DNA from 2 places in the Butyricicoccus sp. OF10-2 genome. Region 2 is predicted to be linked to the other one. Evidence: predicted binding sites of a transcription regulator. Region 2 holds the regulator's gene; the other holds the start of a gene.
What was found. The regulator HrcA, encoded in region 2, represses chaperone genes, less so after heat shock. The targets are predictions, from matches to a motif close to TGTTAGCACTCNNNNNNNNNGAGTGCTAACA.
Positions count from the first base shown of each region.

Region 1: the regulator HrcA is predicted to act here: its motif matches at 7,127-7,157, upstream of htpG (molecular chaperone HtpG).

Region 1 covers NZ_QUMC01000004.1:53,495-65,107, forward strand. The annotation lists gene gpr (GPR endopeptidase) at 1-879, opposite strand, end outside; gene rpsT (30S ribosomal protein S20) at 1,020-1,283, shown strand; gene DXB00_RS03590 (hypothetical protein) at 1,448-1,681, shown strand; gene DXB00_RS03595 (autorepressor SdpR family transcription factor) at 1,681-1,965, shown strand; gene DXB00_RS03600 (SdpI family protein) at 1,949-2,596, shown strand; gene DXB00_RS03605 (S-layer homology domain-containing protein) at 2,803-3,894, shown strand; gene DXB00_RS16260 (hypothetical protein) at 4,087-4,251, opposite strand; gene cysK (cysteine synthase A) at 4,345-5,277, opposite strand; gene ung (uracil-DNA glycosylase) at 5,527-6,198, opposite strand; gene htpG (molecular chaperone HtpG) at 7,189-9,099, shown strand; gene DXB00_RS03625 (diacylglycerol/lipid kinase family protein) at 9,244-9,963, shown strand; gene DXB00_RS16985 (hypothetical protein) at 9,930-10,151, shown strand; gene DXB00_RS03635 (dipicolinate synthase subunit B) at 10,458-11,042, opposite strand; gene DXB00_RS03640 (NAD(P)-dependent oxidoreductase) at 11,039-11,545, opposite strand; gene DXB00_RS16265 (hypothetical protein) at 11,592-11,613, shown strand, end outside.
Region 2 covers NZ_QUMC01000003.1:131,402-143,014, reverse strand. The annotation lists gene DXB00_RS03190 (sugar ABC transporter ATP-binding protein) at 1-1,389, shown strand, start outside; gene DXB00_RS03185 (ABC transporter permease) at 1,382-2,365, shown strand; gene DXB00_RS03180 (LacI family DNA-binding transcriptional regulator) at 2,911-3,927, opposite strand; gene DXB00_RS03175 (Gfo/Idh/MocA family protein) at 4,227-5,234, shown strand; gene DXB00_RS03170 (hypothetical protein) at 5,291-5,878, opposite strand; gene DXB00_RS03165 (Gfo/Idh/MocA family protein) at 5,977-6,996, opposite strand; gene hrcA (heat-inducible transcriptional repressor HrcA) at 7,300-8,346, shown strand; gene grpE (nucleotide exchange factor GrpE) at 8,375-8,902, shown strand; partial or broken gene dnaK (molecular chaperone DnaK) at 8,959-10,805, shown strand; gene dnaJ (molecular chaperone DnaJ) at 10,933-11,613, shown strand, end outside.

The DNA of each region.
Region 1 (11,613 bases), on a different contig from region 2:
GAGGTACAGGTCGATATCGGCAACACTGAGGTGCGGATGCAGCGCCATGTTGACTGCATAGCCGATCATGCGGGAGATGTCAGCGACCTCGCGGTCAATATCGCGTGTGGTGATCATCACCGGCTGAGAAAGGTCGTCCAGCGCTTCACAATCAGGCTGCCCAAGCTGACTGCTGATCTCATGTGCGAGCGTTGCGCCGTCCACCACGGTCGGCACACCGACGGCGATAACCGGCACGCCGAGTGTTTCCTTGTTGAGCGCTGCGCGGGCGTTTCCCACGCCGGCCCCCGGCGTAATGCCGGTATCTGCCAGCTGCACCGTACGCAGCAGCCGCGACAGCCGACCGGCGGCAAGCGCATCCACGGCGATGACAGCGGCAGGGCGCACGCGGTCGAGCACACCGCAGATGACCTCGCCGGTCTCGACGCCGGTCTGTCCGAGCACACCCGGAGCCAGTGCGGAAACGGGCCGCCAGTCCGCGAAAATAGCGGGCGACTGCGCGACCAGATGCCGCGTGGCAATGACATGATCGGCGGTCTGCGGACCAATGGCATCGGGGGTTATCATACGGTTGCCCAGTCCGGCGATGAGCACCGGACCGTCATTCGGATGCGGCAGCAGCTCGCGCAGCAGTGTGCTGAGCGCCTTGCAGGCACGCGGAAACGCGTCCTCCTCACGGCGGATGAGTGCATCCAGCTCAAGCGTGAGATAGCGCCCCTGCGGCTTGCCGATCTCGCGGGCGGCATCCTCTGAGAGAATGCGTACCTCGTGTACGGCGAAGCCCTCAAGCATGTGGTCGGACTGCCGGACATGCGGCAGGGCAGCGGCTGTTTTATGGTTTTCAATCGCCTCAACGGCCAGATCGGTGCGGAAAGCCATGCGCAATCCCTCCTTATAAGGATAGTTTTTTTCGAGGAAAAAGTTTTTATGCAGAAAATGAAAAAAACACTTGCTTTTTTTGTGAGAAGATGATAGAATAATATCACTGTTGAATAGAAAACGAAGGAGGTGTTTTCAGAATGCCCAATATTAAGTCTGCAAAGAAGCGCGTTAAGGTTAACTCCGTAAAGGCGCTGAACAACCAGATGGCTAAGAGCGAGCTCAAGACCACTCTGAAGAAGTTTGATGCTGCGATTGCTGGCGGCGATAAGGCTGAAGCAACTGCTGCTTACACGACCGCTGTCAAGGCTGTCGATCAGGCGGCTGCCAAGCACCTCCTGCACAAGAACAATGCGTCCAACAAGAAGAGCAAGATGACTACCAAGCTCAACGGCATGGCGTAAGTTCTGGTATAGAACATCGAAACCGCAAGTTTAACTTGCGGTTTTTCTTTTTGCGTCATTTAGATATTTATCGAAATGTATTGACAAACGCAGAAGATGTGGTATACTGAAAACAATTAGATGGCCATCTAATTAATAGGATAGCGAGAAGGGCGGTGAACGGAATGGACATTACCATTCTGATTTGCGCGATTGCGCTGATTTTAGCGGCAATACTGGTAATCTGGCAGGCAAAAGCGCTTGCAAGGTGCGATTTAATTTGTAAATCCTGCGGCACGAAGCAGAATCTGCCGTGGAAGCGGCTGGTTTTCCGCACGCATGTGGGAAATGACTGGCAGCTATATTGTCCGGTCTGCGGACGCAAAATGTGGTTTGCCGCACGAAAGAGGGGACAGTAATGGGGTTTCAGCAGAGCTTTAAGGCACTTAGCGATCCGGTGCGGCGCGAAATTCTGTCGCTGCTGCAGCGCGGACCGATGGCGGCGGGCGATATTGCGGCGCACTTCGAGGTGTCGGGCGCAACCATTTCGCATCACCTGTCCGTCCTGCGGGATGCGGGTCTGGTGCTGGATGACAAGCAGGGCAAGTACATTTATTATGAGTTGAATATGTCGGTCGTGGATGAGATTCTTGAATGGATCAGCGCCTTGAAAGGAGATGGCAGGAATGAAAAAAATCAGTAGACTGCAGGTGACGGCGTGGGTGCTGTCGCTGCTGCCGGCGGCAATGACAGCCGCGTTTTACAGCAGGCTGCCCGCAGAGATTCCCATGCAGTGGGATCTTGCCGGCCATATGAATTACGAAACCAGATGGCATTTGTGGATCGTGGCCGGGATGGCACCGCTGTTTGCGGTTCTGTTTTACTTTCTGCCGCGGTTTGACCCGAAAAGCAGGAACTACAGCAAGTTTTACGATGTCTATATCGGGTTTCAGATCATGATCGACCTGTTTCTGACCGCAATGTGCGGCATCTGCATTGCGGAAGCACTGCGTCCGGGTACGGTCGATGTGCCGACAGTCGTATGTCTGCTCGTCAGCCTGCTGGTGATGTGCCTCGGCAACATTATGCCGAAGTTTCGCATGAACTGGTACTGCGGACTCAAAACGCCGTGGACGCTGTCGAGCGAAACTGTCTGGACGAAAACGCATCGTGCGGCGGGCCGCATGCTGTTTGCGGCGGGTATTATCGGTGCGGCAGGCTCGTTCGTTCCAAACGAAACTGCAAAGTTTGTGCTGGTGCTTGCGCCAATGGCGGCGGCAACGATTATCCCGACTGTGCTGAGCTGGCGATGGTACCGCGCAGAACAGCAGTGATAGACGAAAAATGGACTTTGAAAGCGCGGTTTGGTGGAAAACCGCGCTTTTCTTGTATAAAAAGGTTAAAATTACAGAATGGTTACAACAAATTTAGTCATATTTTAACTTGTAAAGTGGGGAACAGTGTGCTATAATTTTGAAGCAAGTTTACATAGGTGGGGAATACACCCTATCTATTATAACCACTGGGCAAGGAGAATATTATGAAAAGAACGCGAAAGCTGGTGACCGTTGCGGTGCTGGCGGTTGCGGTGGTCGTAAGCGCGATCACGGCAGCCTATGCACTGAGCGCGAACACCGTGGAGACGTATGCGTATCTTCCTGAACACTCGGTTTACTTTTATGATACAGCAGGAGAGTACGCGTGGGCTTCCAGCGAGGTTGATACGCTTGCCGTTGCAGGCGTGATCAAGGGCGGCGGAACCCATCTGTTTTATCCGGGCAACGCCATTACCCGAGCGGACTTCATCGTTATGCTCGACCGCGCCTATGGCATGAGTGAAGCGCTCGACAACGGTCAGGTCAATTCGAACGGCTCGTTTGTCGATGTGCCGAGCAGCGCCTATTACAGTAAGGCGGTTATCGCGGCGAAAGCCTTCGGCATAGCGGCGGGCACCGCGACCGGTGCGTTTCAGCCGCAGCAGAGCATGACCCGTCAGGACGCAATGGTGTTCCTCAAACGCACGATTGACCGCACGGCGCTCAAGCTGGGCACCGGTTCGGTGAGCAGCTTCTCGGATGCGAGCAGGATTTCCAATTACGCGAAGCCTTCGGTCAGCGCACTGGTCGGTGCTAAGGTGATCGGCGGCTCGAAAGGGAAAATCAATCCGCTTTCCAAGGTAACGCGTGCGGAGATGGCGGTGATGCTCTATCGGGCAACGCATTTGACCGTGCAGGGCAGCGGCGTTGTGTATCAGAGCCGCGGCGATCTGGTCAATCTGTGTATCGGCACGCAGAATTACTGCGATGTTGTGATCGAGAACTATGATCCTTCGGTGACGTATACCGGTCTGATGGAGTATACGGATTTCCGACGAGTCGGCGGCGTTAGCTACGTTTCGCTGAGCGGCAAACGCGCGATCGACCGCACGGTAACGTACACGAACGGCGTGTTCACCTTTGCAGACGGTGAGGGTACAGTGAGCATCCCGGCGGCTGCAGATTGCGTAGCTATCGACGTCAGCCAGCCGTACCATCAGCTGAATGCGCCGACGAGTACCGGCAGTACCTACCGATATTGCTATCCCTCCATCGAGGATGGTGCGGTTACTGCGATTTATTATTCCAAGGTATAACGAAACCACCCTGCTTTCGCAGGGTGGTTTGAGGCTGTCGAAAAACTAACGTTTTCCGAGCAGCCTCTCGCTCGAAACCACGCTTTCGAGCGAATACTGAAGAAAAACCGCGCCCTACGGGCACATTTTTTCTTCCCTTGTATAAATTCCGAGATACATGCTCCCGGAATTTATGAATTTGCTTCGCAAATTCTATTTTATGCGTGCTGCCGCACGAAGCGTAAAAATTAAAATAATACTTTTTTGACAGACTGCAACCATCCTGCTTTCGCAGGGTGGTTTTTCATTGTTAAATGCGTGGGCGGAAACTGGAGAAACGTTACGTTCATTTTTCATTTTCAATTCTCCATTTTCCATAAAAAAGACACCTCCGCTATGCAGAGGTGTCTTTTTTATACATTTGGAGATGAATGAATTTTTGGAGAGAATTGCAGGATTTGAGAATTAAAATTACTCAGAAACCAGCGGGGTGGACAGGTAACGGTCACCGGTATCAGGCAGCAGAGCTACGATAACCTTGCCGGCGTTCTCCGGACGCTTGGACAGCTCAACAGCAGCCCACAGAGCAGCACCGGAGGAAATACCTACGAACAGACCCTCGCTGTGAGCGAACTGGCGAGAGGTTTCAAATGCATCCTCGTTTGCTACACGAATAACTTCGTCGTAAACCTTGGTATCGAGTACATCCGGAACGAAGCCGGCGCCGATACCCTGAATCTTATGCGGGCCGCCCTTGCCGGTGGACAGTACCGGGGAGGTATCCGGCTCAACAGCTACTACCTTGACATTCGGGTCCTGATCCTTCAGGTACTTGCCGGTGCCGGTTACGGTGCCGCCGGTGCCTACGCCTGCAACGAAGATGTCAACCTTGTGACCGGACTGCTCCCAGATCTCGGGGCCGGTGGTTGCGTAGTGTGCAGCCGGGTTTGCCGGGTTTACGAACTGACCGGGGATGAAGCTGTTCGGGGTCTCCTTAGCCAGCTCGTTTGCCTTTGCAATCGCACCGGACATGCCCTTCGTGCCTTCGGTCAGAACCAGCTCAGCGCCGTATGCCTTCAGCATGTTGCGGCGTTCAACGCTCATGGTTTCCGGCATGGTGAGGATGATGCGGTAGCCGCGGGAAGCTGCAACTGCTGCCAGACCGATACCGGTGTTGCCGGAGGTCGGCTCGATAATGGTTGCGCCCGGCTTGAGTGCGCCGGACTTCTCAGCCTCGTTGATCATAGCGTTTGCGATACGATCCTTAACGGAACCGGCCGGATTAAAGTACTCCAGCTTTGCGAGAACCTGTGCGTTAGCGCCAGCCTTAGCTGCAAACTTTTCAGCCGCGTACAGCGGGGTGTTGCCGATCAGGTCGGAGAAGCTCTTTTTAATATCAGACATGGGATAAACCGCCTTTCAAAATTAAGAAAAATTAGAATGTGATGTTAATAAGGAATGATGGGAAAACTCAGTCGATGCAACATCGACACATTCGCCGGATCATCATTGAGATCACTCTCCTTAATTCACTTTAATCATATGTGTTTTGTATGAATTAAATATACAACCGAAACTCCTGTTTGTCAATAGGGATTTTGAAAAAAGTCAAAAAAACTTCCGCACCCGGAAAATGGTGCGGAAGCTCACGATTTAATGATTGAGATCCCAGTCGATGGGGTCGATGCCGTGCGCTTCGAGAAACGCATTGCATTTGGAGAAGTGCTTGCAGCCGAAAAAGCCATTGTACGCCGACAGAGGAGAGGGATGCACGCTTTCGAGCACAAGGTGCTGCGGTGCGGTGATGAGCTTCTTTTTGCTGCGGGCATTGCCGCCCCAGAGCAGAAAGACGATCGGCTGCTCATGTTCGTTCAGCTTTTCGATTATATGGTCGGTGAAGGTCGTCCAGCCGAGGTTTTTATGGCTGTTCGCCTGCCCGCGGCGTACGGTCAGAGTCGTGTTCAGCATGAGCACACCGCGCTCCGCCCACTTGGTGAGCGTGCCGTCCTTGGGAGGTACAATGCCGAGATCACTCTGCAGCTCCTTGAAGATGTTCTGCAGGCTCGGAGGCGGCTGAACACCCGGCTGAACCGAGAAGCAAAGTCCGTGCGCCTGTCCGGGACCGTGATATGGGTCCTGCCCGAGGATGACGGCCTTGACCTTGGAATACGGCGTGTACCGCAGAGCGTTAAAGATGTTCTCTGCCGCCGGATAGATGGTCTGCTCGGCGTATTCCTTTTTCAGCCAGTAGCGAATGCGCTTGTAATAATCCTGCTCAAACTCACCGGCAAGGATCTCGTCCCAATCGTTGCCAAGATGTACCATGCTATCACTCCAAAATTGTTTTCTTACCTTTAGTATAGCATAGGAAAGGGGGTGTGTCAAAATTGAGAATGGATAGGGAGCGTCCTATCGCGCAGACAGTTCGTCCTATTCGGGCTGCACCGGTCGCAGACACAGGTTTTCCGGTGTGCCCGAACTGCGAAGGTGGTTCGCCATTTCCGGGCGAGGATTCCGCCGCTGCGGCGGTGAGGACGTGCGGCGTCCGCCGCGGGGACAAAAAGGAAGGGACACCCATGGTTTCCCTTCCTCTTTGAACTCCTACCTTTCCTTTGTTTGATAGTACGGCGGTAATGGTAGAGAGGAGACCGCTCCGAAAAGGAGTACGGCAGTCGGGTTACCGTTCCGTAGGGGCGCGCATTGCGCGTCCATTCCTCTACCTATTCGCAGTGCCAGATACCGTACTGCTACACAGGCGGCTTACTCCACGCAGGCGCGGCATACCCGTGCCGCGCAAATTTTTTGCTTGTGCAGATTATCCAAATCCTACGGATATAGGCGATATGCACCCGTAATCGTGTTGCGCGGCACTGTTGTGCCGCGCCTGCGTAGACCCAAATTGGATGTAGCAGTACGGTATCCGACACTACGAATAGGCGGATACAACGCGGAACGAAAAATCCTCTGCCGCACTCTTTTTTTCGCAGCGGTCTCCTTCTACCGTTACCGCCGTGCCCTCTAAGGGAAAAGGGGAGATTCACAAGAGGGTGGAAACCGCAGGTTGTCTACCCTCTTGTGCGCCTGCCGCGCGCAGCGGCACTCCCCGCCGTGGTTCACGGAAAAATTCTCCGCCCGAATAGGGTGAACCGCCTGCACGGTTCGGGCATATCCAATTCTCAATTTCGATTTTGAACAAACCATGAATTTTACAAACCCTACTTGATTTTTTTGCGCAATAGGCTTATTATATCAATGTTGGCACTCGGCGATTGAGAGTGCTAACACCGAACAACAAACACAGAGGTGTATGTAATCATGGCAACCAAGCAGTTTAAGGCAGAATCCAAGCGCCTGCTCGATTTGATGATCAACTCTATTTATACGCACAAGGAGATTTTCCTGCGTGAGCTGATCTCCAACGCATCCGACGCAACGGATAAGCTCTACTATAATGCAATGAAGGAAGGCAAGACCGGTATCACCCGCGACAGTCTGCCGATTGAGCTGACGCTCGACAAGGCAAACCGCCGCTTTATCATCGAGGACCACGGCTGCGGCATGACTGCCGAGGAAATGGAGAACAACCTCGGTACGATCGCGCATTCCGGTTCGCTGGCGTTCAAGAACGAAAACGAAAAGCAGGACGACATCGACATCATCGGTCAGTTCGGCGTTGGCTTCTATGCGGCATTTATGGTCGCAAAGCATGTTGAGGTCGTATCCCGTGCGGCAGGCAGCAACGAGGCCAACCGCTGGGAATCCGACGGTGCGGACGGCTACACGGTTGCACCGTGCGAAAAGGCAGAAAACGGCACGAAGATCGTGCTGACCATCAAGGATAATACGGAGAACGAGAATTACGATGAATTCCTCGAGCCGTACCGCATTCAGGGTTTGGTAAAGAAGTATTCCGATTATATTCGCTACCCGATCAAGATGGATATGACGCGCTCCCGCATGAAGGAGAAGCCGGCGGACGCAGGTGACGACTACAAGCCGGAGTGGGAGGAGTACACCGAGAATGAGACCCTCAATTCCATGGTCCCGATCTGGAAGAAGTCCAAGAAGGAACTGAAGGACGAGGATTACAACAGCTTCTATACGCAGAAGTTCTACGATTATCAGCCGCCGCTGTGCCACATCCATTCCAGTGTGGAAGGTGCGGTAACGTACACGGCAATGCTGTTCATCCCGTCTCACGCGCCGATGGACTACTACACTAAGGATTATGAGAAGGGTCTGCAGCTGTATTCCAACGGCGTACTCATCATGGACAAATGCGCGGATCTGCTGCCCGATCATTTCAGCTTTGTACACGGCATGGTCGATACGGCAGATCTGTCGCTCAACATCTCCCGTGAGATGCTGCAGCACGACCGTCATTTGAAGGCCATTGCGCAGAGCCTTGAGAAGAAGATCAAGAGCGAGCTGCTCAAAATGCAGAAGGATAAGCGCGAGGATTATGAGAAGTTCTGGGCAGCGTTCGGCCGTCAGATCAAGTACGGCGCTTATGTTGAGTACGGCGCGCACAAGGAGCTGCTGCAGGATCTGTTGATGTACCATTCCTCCACGGAGGACAAGCTGGTATCGCTCGCGGAGTACGCTTCCCGCATGAAGGAAGACCAGAAGTATATCTACTATGCTTGCGGCGAGACCATCGACAAGATCAAGCTGCTGCCGGTTATGGAAACGCTGTCCGACAAGGGCTACGAGGTGCTGTGTATGGATGACAGCATTGATGAGTTCTGCGTCAAGATGCTCGCTAAGTACAACGATAAGGAATTCAAGTCCATCGCGGATGCAGACCTCGGTCTGGACAGCGAGGACGAGAAGGAGGAGATCAAAAAGCTGAGTGAGGACAATAAGGATGTCCTCGAAGCGCTCGGCAAGGCGCTCGAGGGCAAGGTTAAGAAGGTCGAGCTGACCAGCCGTCTCAAGAGCCATCCGTGCTGCCTGCGTGCCGAAGGCCCGGTAACGCTCGAGATGGAGAAGGTGCTCAACCAGCAGGCTGCTGTCAACGGCGGTCAGAGCGTACACGCAGAGCGTGTTCTGGAGCTGAATGCCGAGCACCCGATCTTTAAGAAGCTGTGTGCGCTGCAGGCAGAAGGCTCGGATAAGGTAAGCACCTATGCGGATATCCTGTACACGCAGGCGCTGCTCATCGAGGGTATGCCGGTGGATGATCCGGTGGCTTACGCAAATGCTGTTTGCAATTTGCTCTCCTGAGATATATAATAATATAGTTAGTATATAATAGACCGTATACGCGGGGATAAAAGAGTGAATGATTGATGGATTGAGAATAGCGATGCGGCTCGGCTGTGTCGATACTACATTTTATTTATGAACAAAACCGGAAGGTGATGAAACATGAAGAGAATGCTGTGGATACTCAATCCGCATGCGGGACGCGGTGCAATGAGCGGAAAGATCATCGGCTGCGTAACCGCATTTCAGCAGGCAGGATATGATGTGACGATTTATATCACGCAGGGTGCGCAGGATGCAACGCGTGTTGCGCGGGAGCGTGCGGGCGAGTTCGATCGCATTGTGTGTGCAGGCGGTGACGGTACGCTGAATGAGGTGATTACCGGTCTTATGCAGGCGGAGACCCGTCCGGTTCTCGGTTATGTGCCTGCCGGTACGACAAACGACTTCGCGTTCAGTCTGGGCATTTCCAAGGTGCCCGCTGAGGCGGCGGTTATTGCGGCAGGCGATACGCTGCAGGCGCTGGACATCGGCCGCTTCAACGATCGCTATTTTAACTATGTTGCGGCGTTCGGCGCGTTTACCGAGGTCTCTTACGAGACACCGCAGCAGACCAAGAACATTTTCGGGCGTGCTGCGTATATCATCGAGGGCATTAAGGCGCTGACCAACATCAAAACCTACCACATCCGCGTGAACAGCGCGGAAACGCAGATGGAGGATGATTTCATCTACGGTATGGTGACAAACACGGTGTCGGTCGGCGGCTTTAAGACCATCCGCCGGATGGCGTGGCGCTGGATGACGGACTGTACGAGGTGCTGCTCATTTACCCGGTCGAAAATCCGATGGAGCTGCAGTGGCTGGCGAATGACCTGCTGACGCATAATGTCGAATCTAACCGCTTCGCGTACTTCCGCACGTCAAAAATCAGTTTTTCGTCCGATGACGAGGTAACGTGGACGCTGGACGGCGAGTTCGGCGGTGCATTGCACAATGTGCAGATTACCAACTGCAGCCGTGCGATCACATTTGCCACCGGCAAGGAGCCGGAAGGCAAAGAATCATAAGAAAAGTCCTGCAGAATGCTGGCTTAACCGTGATAAGGAACGAATGCAGTCGTATTGCGGATAGCCGGCGGATTCAGGTGTGCAAGGATCACAAACGCAAAGACAACCGCCCATTTCCGAAAGGAAGGGGCGGTTGTCTTTTGCTGTTTATCAAAAGCAAACTTATTCAATTTCATGGACGAGGTGGCAATCTCCGTATCGGCAGAGCCCGGGATCATAGAAAAAACGGCGTGACTTTCACGGTCACACCGTTCTTTGCGGCACAATAATTACTTGTCACGATTCAGTGTCAGCTCTGCGGGATTTTTATACGTTGGGTGCAAGCAGGATGGGCTGAAGCTGTCTGCCGTTCATGGCCGCGTCAATGGCGGCGGGAATCAGCGTCATGTCTGCGACAAGCGAGCGCGGCTTGTTATGCGGTGCATCCTGCCGCAGCGGTACGAAATAGTAATGCCGGCGATTAAGCAGCGTGCCGAGATTTGCGGCGCTGCCGGACAGACCGTCATTGGTGGAGACCGCCAGCACGACTGGACGTTCTCCGCGCAGATGGCTTTTGACCGCCATGGTTGCAGGCGTGTCCGTCAGACCGTGCGCCAGTCTGGCGAGCGTATTGCCCGTGCATGGAGCAACGATTAGTATATCAAACAGCGCCTTCGGTCCAATCGGCTCGGCGGAAACAATGCTGTCGATAGGGGAGATGCCGGCGAGTGTGGTCAGCTCCTCGCGCCAGTGCGCGGCTGTGCCAAAGCGGGTGTCGAGTGTACCGGCGCTGTCGGACAGAATCGGCGTGACCGTGTCGCCGCGCTCGATGAGTGCTTGTATAACCGGCATGACCTTGGAAAAGGTACAGAACGAACCGGTCAGTACAAAGCCAATGCGGAGTTTGCTCATAAGATGCCCTCCTCGTGCAGAATGGTGTCCACGGTATCGAATATCGCGCGTGCAGCGCTGAGCGGTGCTACCTTGCCCGGAAGAGACAGCGCGTGCAGCACGCGGCAGCCATCCGGAAGCAGGGTATCGGCGGCAACACCGCCCGGCAGAGATGCAAGATCAATGATGAAGCAGGGCGGTTTCATGTCGGATAGTACCTCGGTTGTCAGGATCGGAGCGGGTACGGTGTTGAAAATCAGGTCAAAACCGGCAAGGTGACCGGCGAGCCTGCGTGTATCCAGTGCGTGCAGTCCTGCGGCGGCGATGCGTGCAAAATCACGCGTACAGCGTGCGGAGACTGTGACCTGTGCATCGAGAGCGTACAATTTGCGTGCAAGAAGCATGCCGATCCGTCCAGCACCAATCACCAGACAGCGTGCATTTTGCAGCGTGAACGCAGTTTGCTCCATCGCGAGCTGAAGTGCTCCCTCGCAGGTAGGGAAGGCGTTAGCGGTTTGGCGCATAAACGGGTTTGCCTTCGCATAGACTGCAAGCGAAGGAGGGATAGCCATGAAATTGACCGAACAGGAGC
Region 2 (11,613 bases):
AACGGCGCAGGCAAATCTACGCTGATCAAGGTGCTGACTGGTGTACATCAGGCAGACGAGGGTCAGATTTTCGTAGACGGCGTCGAGCAGCATTTTAAGGACCCGAACGATTCGGCAGCGGCTGGCATCGCGTGCGTATATCAGGAGCTTAATATTGAGAAGCTGCTGAGCATTACTGACAACATTTTCATCAACAAGTGGATTAAAAAGGGTACTCTGCTGGATTACCCGACCATGCATAAAAAGGCAAAGGAAGTTATGGCTTCGCTCGGTCAGGACGTAGACCCGACCAAGCCGGCAGGTAACTTTGGTATGGGCGTACAGCAGATGATCGAGATCGCGAAGGCGGTTCTGATCAACGCAAAAATGATTATTATGGACGAGCCGACCTCCTCTCTGGGCGAGAAAGAGGTTGAGCAGCTGATGAAGACGTGCCGTGAACTGAAGGCACGCGGCATCGGCATCGTCTTTGTATCCCATAAGCTGGAGGAGCTGTTCGAGCTGTGCGACCGCGTTGAGGTTATCCGTGACGGTGAGTTCATCGCAACCAAGCCGATCGATCAGTGGGATAATGACTCCCTGATCACCGCAATGGTAGGTCGTTCGCTGGACAACCAGTTCCCGAAGGAATTCGGCGAAAAGTCCAAGGAGCCGATGCTCGAGGTTGACAACGTTGTTGAGGCAGGCGTCCTGAACGATGTATCCTTCAAGGCATACGGCGGACAGATTCTGGGCTTTGCAGGTCTGGTCGGCGCCGGCCGTACCGAGATCATGCGCGCAGTATTCGGCGCAGATCCGATCGACAGCGGCAAGATCAAGATCAAGGGCAAGGAAGTACATATCAAGTCCCCGCGTCAGGCGATCCATCACGGCATTGCGTTCCTCACCGAGGACCGTAAGGGACAGGGTCTGGTACTGGCTCAGACCATTCGCACCAACCTGATTCTTGCTAACATGAAGGGCTTCTCTTCGGGCTTGTTCCTGAACGAAAAGAAGATCCTCGAGGCAGGCGAGCAGAACATTGCGTCGCTGCGCATCAAGACCCCGTCGATCGACGAGATCGTAGGCCAGCTGTCCGGTGGTAACCAGCAGAAGGTCGTAATCGGCAAGTGGGTCAACACGGATGCAGAGATCTTTATCTTTGACGAACCGACCCGTGGTATCGACGTCGGCGCAAAGGTCGAGGTTTACAACGTAATGAACAGCCTTGTCAAGCAGGGCAAGTGCGTTATCATGGTATCTTCGGAAATGCCTGAGATCCTCGGCATGTCCGACCGCGTAATCGTAATGCGCGGCGGCGAAGTAATGGCCGAAGTAGACCGTGACAGCGAACATTTCAATCAGGAAGACCTTATGAAGGCAGCTTGGGGAGGTAAATTAGATGACTAAATCGAAGAAATCCAGCAGTTTGATGTCTTATGCTGGTACTTTTGGCGCACTGGTAATCCTTTGTGTAGTTCTGGCGATCGCTTCGCCGAACTTCTTTAAGTATTCCAACATGATGTCTGTTCTCAAGCAGACCTCGTTCAATGCACTGGTATCCACCGGTATGCTGCTCTGCCTGATCACCGCCGGCATCGACCTGTCCGTAGGTGCGAACGCAACGTTCGCTGCCTGCCTTGCAGGTATGCTGGTTAACAAGGACATGAACAATCCGGTTCTGCTGCTGGTTGTTGCCATCGTTGGCGGCACCCTGATCGGTTGGATCAACGGTATGCTTCTTACCCGTCTGCACCTGCCGCATCCGTTCGTATCTACCCTCGGTATGAAGAACGTACTGTGGGGCGGTGCGCTGATCATCACCAACTCTCAGATGGTATCCTTCTCCGGTAATGATGCTGTTATGTGGCTCGGTTCTTCGACCGTAGCCGGCTTCCCGGTATCCTTTATCGTAGTACTTGTCATCTACGTTATCATGCACATCCTGCTGACCAAGACCGCTCTGGGCCGTTCCATCTACTGTGTAGGCGGCAACCCGGAAGCAGCTCGTCTGTCCGGTATCAACTCCGCTAACGTGCTGACCTTCTGCTACACCCTGTCCGGTTTCATGGCAGCTCTGGCTGGTATCGTATCCATCGGTCGTTCCGGTATCTGCAACGGCGTTAACGCTATTCAGCCGTACGATACCGACGCAATCGCAGCCTGCATCATCGGCGGCGCATCCTTCATGGGCGGCAAGGGCACCATGGTTGGTACCATGCTCGGCGCGCTGATCATCGCTGTTCTGCGTAACGGCTTCTCCCTGCTGTCCGTTTCTTCGGCAGTACAGAACCTCGTACTCGGCCTGGTTATCATCGGCGCCGTACTGCTCGACGTTACTCGTGAGCGCATGGCTGCTAAGGCTCGCCGTCTGGCTGCTAAGTAATCAGTCCGCGCATATCAAACAAAAAAGAGTCGCTGTAAAGCGGCTCTTTTTTGTTGTGTAAATCGTTATCTGATTACTAAAGTATTGGAAATGGGAGCCAACCTTTGGCTGGGGGACCAAAAGGATAGACACCTAAGGTTCTATCCTCTTGGGACTCCATCTTCCTTTATTTCTTAGTTTGGCGCAGATCAGAGAACGGCGACCGCTTCGATATGGGGAACGGCAGTCGGGTTACCATTGCGTGTCTTTCGCAAACTATTCGCAGTTCACAGATAGCGTACTGCTACACATGCGGGTTATTCTTCACAGGCGCGACATAACAGTGTCGCGCAACTCGTTGGCTTGGATATTTTGCACGACACCTACGAATTGCACTCGTTATACCGTAGGGTGTGACGACTCGGCGCACCGCTTGTATCCGACCTGCACAATCTATCCCGTAGGGGCGGCCATTGGCCACCCACACAACGGTAAACCGTCACGTCAATTTTCCATTCTCCATTATCAATTCTCAATTACTGCAAATCGCTAAATGCAATCTCTCGTTACAACATCTCCTGCGTAATCAACCGCAGATCGGTATAATACAGCTCCCGTTTGGGCTGCACGCCGCGCAGCAGCATTTGATACATCGCCAACACGGCGTGGAACGATTCCTGCGAGAATGACTGACCGATCACGAAATCCACCGTTCCCTCGCGCAGATACCGCTTCGCGGTTGGCGTGAGGTCGTTGCAGACGATATGCGGACGGGTGGTGCGCCGCGCTTTTCGGATGCCCGCGATGCAGCCGGAGAGCGGCTGGCAGGCCATATAGACGGCGTGCAGGCGGCTGTCGGCCTGAAGCGCCTGCGCGACGAGTTCACCGGTGAGTTCAGGCATTTCGTTGGTTTCGATCACGCGGTAGGCATCTTCGGAGAAACCCAGCTCGAGCAGCCGGCGGCAAAAGCCGTCCACGCGGCCTTTGTGGGCCTCCATACGCAGATTTCCGGTGACAATGAGAACGTGCTCGGGCGGGCGGATGAGCCGCGCCATGACACCGGCGGCGATAGCGCCTGCGCGGACAAGATCCTGTCCGGCGTGGCACAGACGGCCGCTGTGCGGCACATCGGCATCATAGGTGATGACGGTAACGCCTTTCTGCACCGCCTGCTCGATGGCGGCGCGGACCTCCGGCGTATTCTCGGCACGGATAATGAGTCCGTCCACGCCGGAACGAATCTGTTCGTCCATCGCGCGGAGCAGCTCCTGCATCGTCATGGTGCGCAGCGGCTGCTCGGTCAGTATAAACGCCGGATCGGCGATATAGCGCAGTGCCTTGCGAATGCCGCTGACGATCTGCCGGTTGAAGTGCCCATCCGTCCATTGCGGAATGAGAATAGCCGCTTGCCTGCAATCTGCCGATTTCGGCGGCACTGGAGACTGGTAGCCGAGTTTTTCTGCGGCACGGACAACTTTTTCGCGTATCATCGGATTGACGTTGGGGCGTCCGTGCAGCACACGGTCCACCGTGCCGCGCGACACACCGGACAGCTCTGCGATTTTTTGTATGGTAACTGCCATTGACACATTCTCCTTTTCTACTTCAAAGTATAGGGGAGAGCAGCGCTGACGTCAAGTATAACTACGCACAGTGCACAATCAAAAATGCACTGTCATCTGCTTTTGAGCCTTCATTTTGCCATAAATTTGCGGTGCTTTTTTAGGCAGGCTACCAATGTTTTGGTGGGACGGTTGACCGTGACGGCGGGATTGCGGTACAATGTATACAATGAAGAAAAAAGTGTGAAAAAACGCGGGAATCCGCGAGTATTAACGAGATTTTAAGCGATTATTCTTGCTGTTAAAAGGAGAGGATCAGCATGCTGAATATTGGTGTTATTGGCTGCGGCGCAATTGGCCGCGATCACATTCGACGCCTGACGGACATTGTTCCGGGCTGTCAGGTTGTTGCCTGTGCAGACTATTTTGAAGAAGCTGCGATTAAGGTTGCGGCGCAGTACGAAGGCATGAAGGCATACAAGACCGGCGAGGAGCTGATTGCAGCACCGGAGGTGCAGGCGGTCGTTATCACCTCGTCCGACCCGAGCCACGCAGGCTATGTGCTCGAGGCTCTCAAAGCGGGCAAGCAGGTGTTCTGCGAGAAGCCGCTGGCACAGAGTGCCGCCGACTGCGAGAAAATCATCGCGGCCGAGACCGCACACGGCAAGCGTTTGGTACAGGTCGGCTTTATGCGCCACTATGACCGCGGCTACGCCGAGATGAAGCGCATCATCGACTCCGGTGAGCTGGGTGCGCCGCTGATGATTCACGCGTGCCACCGTAACGTGTCTCAGCCGGACGGCTTCCAGACCGAGATGGGCGTTTCCAACGTTGCAATCCACGAGCTGGACATATGCCGCTGGCTGCTCGGCGATGAGTATAAGAGCGGTCAGGTGCTCAAGGTGCGCCAGTCCGCGTGCTCTACCAAGGGTTACGACAACCCGCAGATCGTGCTGCTGGAAACCCAGTCCGGTGCGCGTATTGACGTAGAGGTTCAGGTTGCGGACGCTTACGGTTACGACATCCAGTGTCAGGTCGTCTGCGAGAAGGGCACAGTCAACCTGCCTGATCCGTATGCGGTTGTCAAGCGCTCGAACGCAACCCGTTCGTTCCCGATCCTGACCGACTGGAAGGACCGCTTTATTGAAGCCTATGACATTGAGCTGACCCATTGGGTCAAGACACTCGAGGAGAAGGGTGAGCCGGATGGTCCGTCCGCATGGGACGGCTACGCTGCCTGCGTCGCAGCAGACACGCTCAACCGTTCCCGCGGCACGAATCAGTTCCTGCCGATCGAGATGATGGATAAACCTGCTCTCTACAAATAATCTCTCATATATAAGAAAAAGGACCGCCCCAGCGGTCCTTTTTCTTTTATATTGGGTTATACGGTCAGCTTTTCCGCTTGATATGCGGCACGGATAAACAGGGCAAGCAGCACAAGGCTGGCAATCTGCGAGAGAAAAATCGGAATGGAAGTTGGCAGCATGCGCAGCAAAATGTTGATAAGGGAAAGATAAAAGCACCAGCGAATACGCTTGGGCGGAAAGTCGTAGCCGCGCTCTGTACAGACATCGTCCAGTCCGGTGTACAGCCAGAACTGCGAGACATAGGCTGCGATCACACCGGCAAGTGCGATCAGGCTGAACAGCAGATAAAACGTGCTGGGTGTATACGGCGGCGTGTCGCTCGGAACGAGCGTCATGGCCAGCAGGCCGACAACGGTTGCCGCCACGCTGAGCACAGTGGCTGTGAACGCACGCTGCAGGCGCTCGGACACGCGGCTGAACCGGTAAAACGGATAAAACTGCACGAGGGTGCAGAATATACCGAGAATGCCGGTAACGGTGAGCGCTGCACCGTTTGTACCGTTCAAAGTGACGGAGCCGCTGAATTGTCCAAGCACCAGTGAAACGGCGCTGCACAGCCAGAACATGGAAAGCCAGCGGGCAATGGGAATGTTGTTGTTCATAATCTCTACCTCCTTGCCATTATAATAGCAGAGAAGATGAAAATATGCAAGAAAAAGCAGAGCCTTTCGACTCTGCTTTTGTGCGATTTTACAATATATTAATACTGTACCTGAACCGGCTTGCCGGAGTGGAACGAATCCGTAATCGCGTAGGTAACGAGGGTTGCCTTGGTGCCGTCGTAAACGGTCAGCTCGGGCTTGCGGTCCTTCTGGATGCAGTCGATGAAGTCCACCATTTCGAGCAGGTAAGCCTCTGCGAAACGCTGCGGGAAGTTCTCGACGATCTCCTGACGGGCACCGTACTGATCGTAAACCATTACACGGTCCTTCCACGGTACACCGGCTACGCGGATATGCGCCTCGGTGCCGACGATTTCGGTCTCGGTGTGGTAGCCGTGCGGCGCAGTACGGCCAACGTGCAGGAAAGCGACCGTGCCATTGTCAAACTTGAGCATTGCCATGCCGGTCTCGGTGTCGCCGTTCTCGGCAAACTCGGGGTGCTTAAAGTTGGTGCCTGCGGCGTAAACCTCGGTAACCTCACCGCCGAGGAACCAGCGCATCAGGTCAATGTCGTGCGAAGCCGCGTCGATGAAGATGCCGCCCGAGGTCTTGGAGAACTTGATGCAGCTCTCGACCAGTGCTTCCGGGTCCAGACCGGTAGCCTTTACCAGATACGGCTTGCCGATGCGGCCTGCGTTGATCTGTGCCTTTGCATCCGCATAGGACGGATCGTAGCGGCGCATAAAGCCAAGGAAGAAGATCTTGTCCTGGTGACGTTCAACAGCAGCCTCAGCGCGCTTGCACTCCTCAAGCGAGCAGCCGAGCGGCTTGTCGGTGAAAACGTGCTTGCCTGCATCGAGCGCGTACTCGATCATCCAGCAGTGCTCCGGAGAGGAGGAGACGATAACGACAGCTTCAATGTCTGCCTCATCAACCATTTTCTTGTAGTCCGTGGTGGTGTACTCCACCTTGAGGTAGTCCTTTGCCCAGTCCAGCTCCTTCTGCACGAGCGAGCAGGCAGCGACCAGCTTGCAGCCGGGAATCTTGAACGCAAGATTCTGCGCGTGTACCGAACCGAGACGGCCCAAACCAACGATGCCAACTTTGATTTCCTTCATGTTTGTTCTCCTTTTTATAGAGCGGATTTTCTCTCTACGGCAATCGAACGATTGCCTGTCTCTCTCATAATAATTTTATCACTGTGTGAACGCGAACGCAAGGAAAAACGACCAAATCAGAGCATTTTTCATACGGTGAAAATTGGCATTTCAGCACTCGGCAGACGAGTGTGATAAAATTCCGACCATCATTTCATAAATTGTTCACAAACAGCACTTGACTTTGTCCGTATGTGGTGGTAAATTAAGTTTAGCACTCGGGGAGATGGAGTGCTAACAACCGAAAGAAAGGAGTCTGCTTCGGTGGAGCTTTCGGAACGTAAAAAGCAAATACTCAAAGCCATCATCGGCGATTACATCCGCACGGCTGAACCGGTTGGCTCCAAGGCATTGACCGAGGGACACGAGCTGCCGTTCTCGTCCGCCACCATCCGCAATGAGATGAGTGAACTGGAGGACATGGGCTACCTCGAAAAGCCGCACACCTCTGCGGGGCGAATCCCCTCACCGCAGGGTTATCGACTGTATGTGGATGAACTGATGGAGCGTCCGGCCGACAATGCGGAGGACGGAAACGCACTGCAGAACAGCGTGCTTACCAAGGTACGCGAGCTTGACCACCTCATTCAGGAAGCCGGCAAGCTGCTCACCAGTCTGACGAATTACGCGTCGGTTGCTATCACACCGGCCATGACGCAGATCGCCATCCGGCAGTTTGAGATCATTGCAGTCGATAAGATGAATTTCGTAATCGTAGTAGTTACGGATTCGGGCACGGTCAAGAATAAAATGGTCCGCACGGTGGCCGAGGTCTCCAAGGATGAGGCCGAGCTGCTCACCTATGTGCTCAACCAGACGTTGACCGGACTGCCGCTCTCGAGCATCACCGCCGAGCGATTCGACATTGTGCGCCGCGCCGCGGGATTGACCGCGCTGCTCGCTCCGGTGGCCGAGTACATCGCAGAGCTGATCACCGAGCTGAGCGACCAGAAGGTTTACCTCGACGGTGCCAGCAAGCTGCTTCGTTTTCCGGAGTACCGCGATACGAAAAAGGCGCAGACGCTGCTCGATTACATGGAGGACGACCGTAAGCACCTGCTGCCGGCCACCCGCAAGATCGACGGCATCCAGTTCTTCATCGGACCGGAAAACGGTGAAAACCCGCTGAGTGAAACCTCGGCGATTTACGCAAAATACGATATCGGCAAGATCGGTCAGGGTGCGATCGGCATCGTGGGTCCGACCCGCATGGATTACGCCAAGCTGTCCGCACAGCTCAGCCGCTTTGCAAAAGGGCTGAACAAGCTGATTGCCGAGACATTTTTAGATGAAAAAGACGGAAATCATTGATTTCCTGTAAACGGAGGCACAAAACGACATGAGCAAAAAGACAAAGCCGGAGGCGGAAGAGCAGGAGCAGGTAAAGACCGAGGCTCCCGCAGAGGAGACCGCTAAGGCTGATGCAAAGCCCGCGACGGACTGGGAAGCCAAGTATAACGACTTGAACGATCGTTATCTCCGCATGGCGGCGGAGTACGACAACTTCCGCAAGCGCAGCCAGCGCGAGCGCGAGCAGGCGTACACCGATGCAGTCAGCCGCGCCGTAACCGCACTGCTGCCGACCTACGATAACCTCGAGCGGGCGCTCAAGGCAGAGACCGCCGACACCGAATATAAAAAGGGTGTCGAGCTGACCATGACGCAGCTGACCGAAAGCCTCAAGGGCATTAACGTCACCGTCATCGACGCTACCGCAGGCACCGCATTCGATCCGAACTTCCACAACGCGGTTATGCACGTTGAGGATGAAAGCCTCGGTGAGAATGTTATCGCGGAAACCTTCCAGCAGGGCTTCCAGATCGGCGATAAGGTTATTCGCCATGCGATGGTGAAGGTTGCAAACTGATTACTAACTATTAATTAAAGTAAACTAAATCCTAACTATTAAGGAGTGTATTTATTATGGGTAAGATCATTGGTATTGACCTTGGTACGACGAACTCTTGTGTATCTGTTATGGAGGGCGGCGAAGCCGTAGTCATCCCTAACGCTGAGGGTGCGCGCACCACTCCGTCTGTTGTTGCATTTTCCAAGGACGGCGAGCGTATGATCGGTCAGGTCGCTAAGCGCCAGGCTGTAACCAACGCTGACCGTACCATTATTTCTATTAAGCGTCACATGGGCACCGACTACCGCGTAAACATCGACGGCAAGCCGTACTCCCCGCAGGAGATTTCCGCTATGATCCTGCAGAAGCTGAAGGCTGACGCAGAAGCATACCTCGGCCAGCCGGTCAATCAGGCGGTCATCACCGTTCCGGCTTACTTCTCCGACTCGCAGCGTCAGGCTACCAAGGATGCCGGCAAGATCGCAGGTCTGGAAGTTCTGCGTATCATCAACGAGCCGACCGCTGCTGCGCTGGCTTACGGCGTAGATAAGGAATCCGAGCAGAAGATCATGGTTTACGACCTCGGCGGCGGTACGTTCGATGTATCCATCCTGGATATCGGCGAGGGCGTTCTGGAGGTTCTGTCCACCGCAGGTGATACCCACCTCGGCGGCGATGACTTCGACCAGCGCATCATCGACTGGATGGTTGACGAGTTCAAGAAGTCCAACGGCATTGACCTGTCGAATGACCGTATGGCTATGCAGCGCCTGAAGGAAGCTGCTGAGAAGGCAAAGATCGAGCTGTCCGGCATGAGCCAGACCTCCATCAACCAGCCGTATATCACCGCAGACGCAACCGGCCCGAAGCACCTCGAGCTGACCCTGACCCGTGCAAAGTTCAACGAGCTGACCGCAGACCTCGTAGAGCGCACCATGGGCCCGGTTCGTCAGGCTATGAGCGACGCTGGTCTGTCCGCTTCCGATCTGTCCAAGGTTCTGCTGGTTGGCGGTTCCACCCGTATCCCGGCTGTACAGGAGGCTGTTAAGGGCATCACCGGTAAGGAAGGCTTCAAGGGCATCAACCCGGACGAGTGCGTAGCAATCGGCGCATCCATTCAGGGCGGCGTACTTGGCGGCGAGGTCAAGGACGTGCTGCTGCTCGACGTAACTCCGCTGTCCCTCGGCATTGAGACCCTCGGCGGCGTATGCACCAAGCTGATCGACCGCAACACCACCATCCCGACCAAGAAGAGCCAGATCTTCTCCACTGCAGCTGACAACCAGCCGTCGGTTGAGATCCATGTTCTGCAGGGCGAGCGCGAGATGGCTGCGGGCAATAAGACCCTCGGCCGCTTCACCCTCGACGGCATCGCTCCGGCACCGCGCGGCATTCCTCAGATCGAGGTTACCTTCGATATCGACGCAAACGGCATCGTAAACGTATCCGCTAAGGATCTCGGCACCGGCAAGGAGCAGAAGATCACCATCACTGCATCCACCAATCTGTCTCAGGACGAGATCGACAAGGCAATGCACGAGGCTGAGCAGTACGCTGAGCAGGATAAGAAGAACAAGGAAGCAGTTGAGGTTCGCAACAACGCTGAGCAGCTGGTATTCCAGTCCGAGAAGGCACTGACCGATCTGGGCGACAAGCTGTCCGCAGATGAGAAGGCAGGCGTTCAGGCTGAGATCGAAAAGGTTAAGGAGCGCTCAAGGGCACCGATACCGATATGATCAAGGCTGCAACCGAAGGTCTGTCCAAGAAGTTCTCCGATCTGGCCGGCAAGATCTATCAGCAGCAGGCACCGCAGGGCGACCCGAACATGGGCGGCCAGCCGGGTGCAGGCGCACAGGGCGGCCAGCAGGGCGACTTTGTAGACGCTGACTTCACCGAGGTTAAGGACGACGACAATAAGTAATAAGCAAGAGTGAAGATAGAAGAGTGAAGAGTGGAGAGAAAAACTCCTCACTCTTCACTCTCCACACTCCACTCTAATGGAGAGGCGCACTTTGGTGCGCCTATCCCTGTGTATAGGATGATTTTTTATGGCTGATAAAAGAGATTATTATGAAGTGCTCGGCGTACAGAAGGGCGCAAGTGATGATGAGCTGAAAAAGGCATACCGCAAGCTGGCGCGCAAGTACCACCCGGACCTCAACAAGGATAATCCGGAGGCTGCGGATAAGTTCAAGGAAGTAAACGAAGCATACGAGGTGCTGTCCGACAAGGAGAAGCGCGCCAAGTACGACCAGTTCGGCTTTGCCGGCGTTGACCCGAGTTACGGCGGCGGCGCCGGTGCAGGCGGCTACGGCGGCGGCTTTGACATGGGCGATTTGGGCGACCTGTTCGGCTCATTCTTCGGCGGCGGCTTTGGTGGCGGACGGTCGTCCCGCCGCAACGCACCGCAGCGAGGCGAATCCATCCGTCAGACGGTGATCCTGTCCTTCGAGGAAGCCGCATTCGGCTGTGAGAAGGAGATCACGGTCGAGCGCATCGAATCCTGTGACGACTGCGGCGGCACAGGTGCCGCAAAGGGCACCACGGCGGAGACCTGTCCGAACTGCCGCGGCACCGGCGTTGTTACGCAGACCCAGCGCACGCCGCTCGGCATGTTCCAGACGCAGGGCGCCTGCCCGAACTGCCGCGGCACCGGCAAGATCATCAAGAAGCCGTGTCCGAAGTGCGGCGGTCAGGGTCGTGTCCGCAAGACCCGCAAGTTCAAGGTC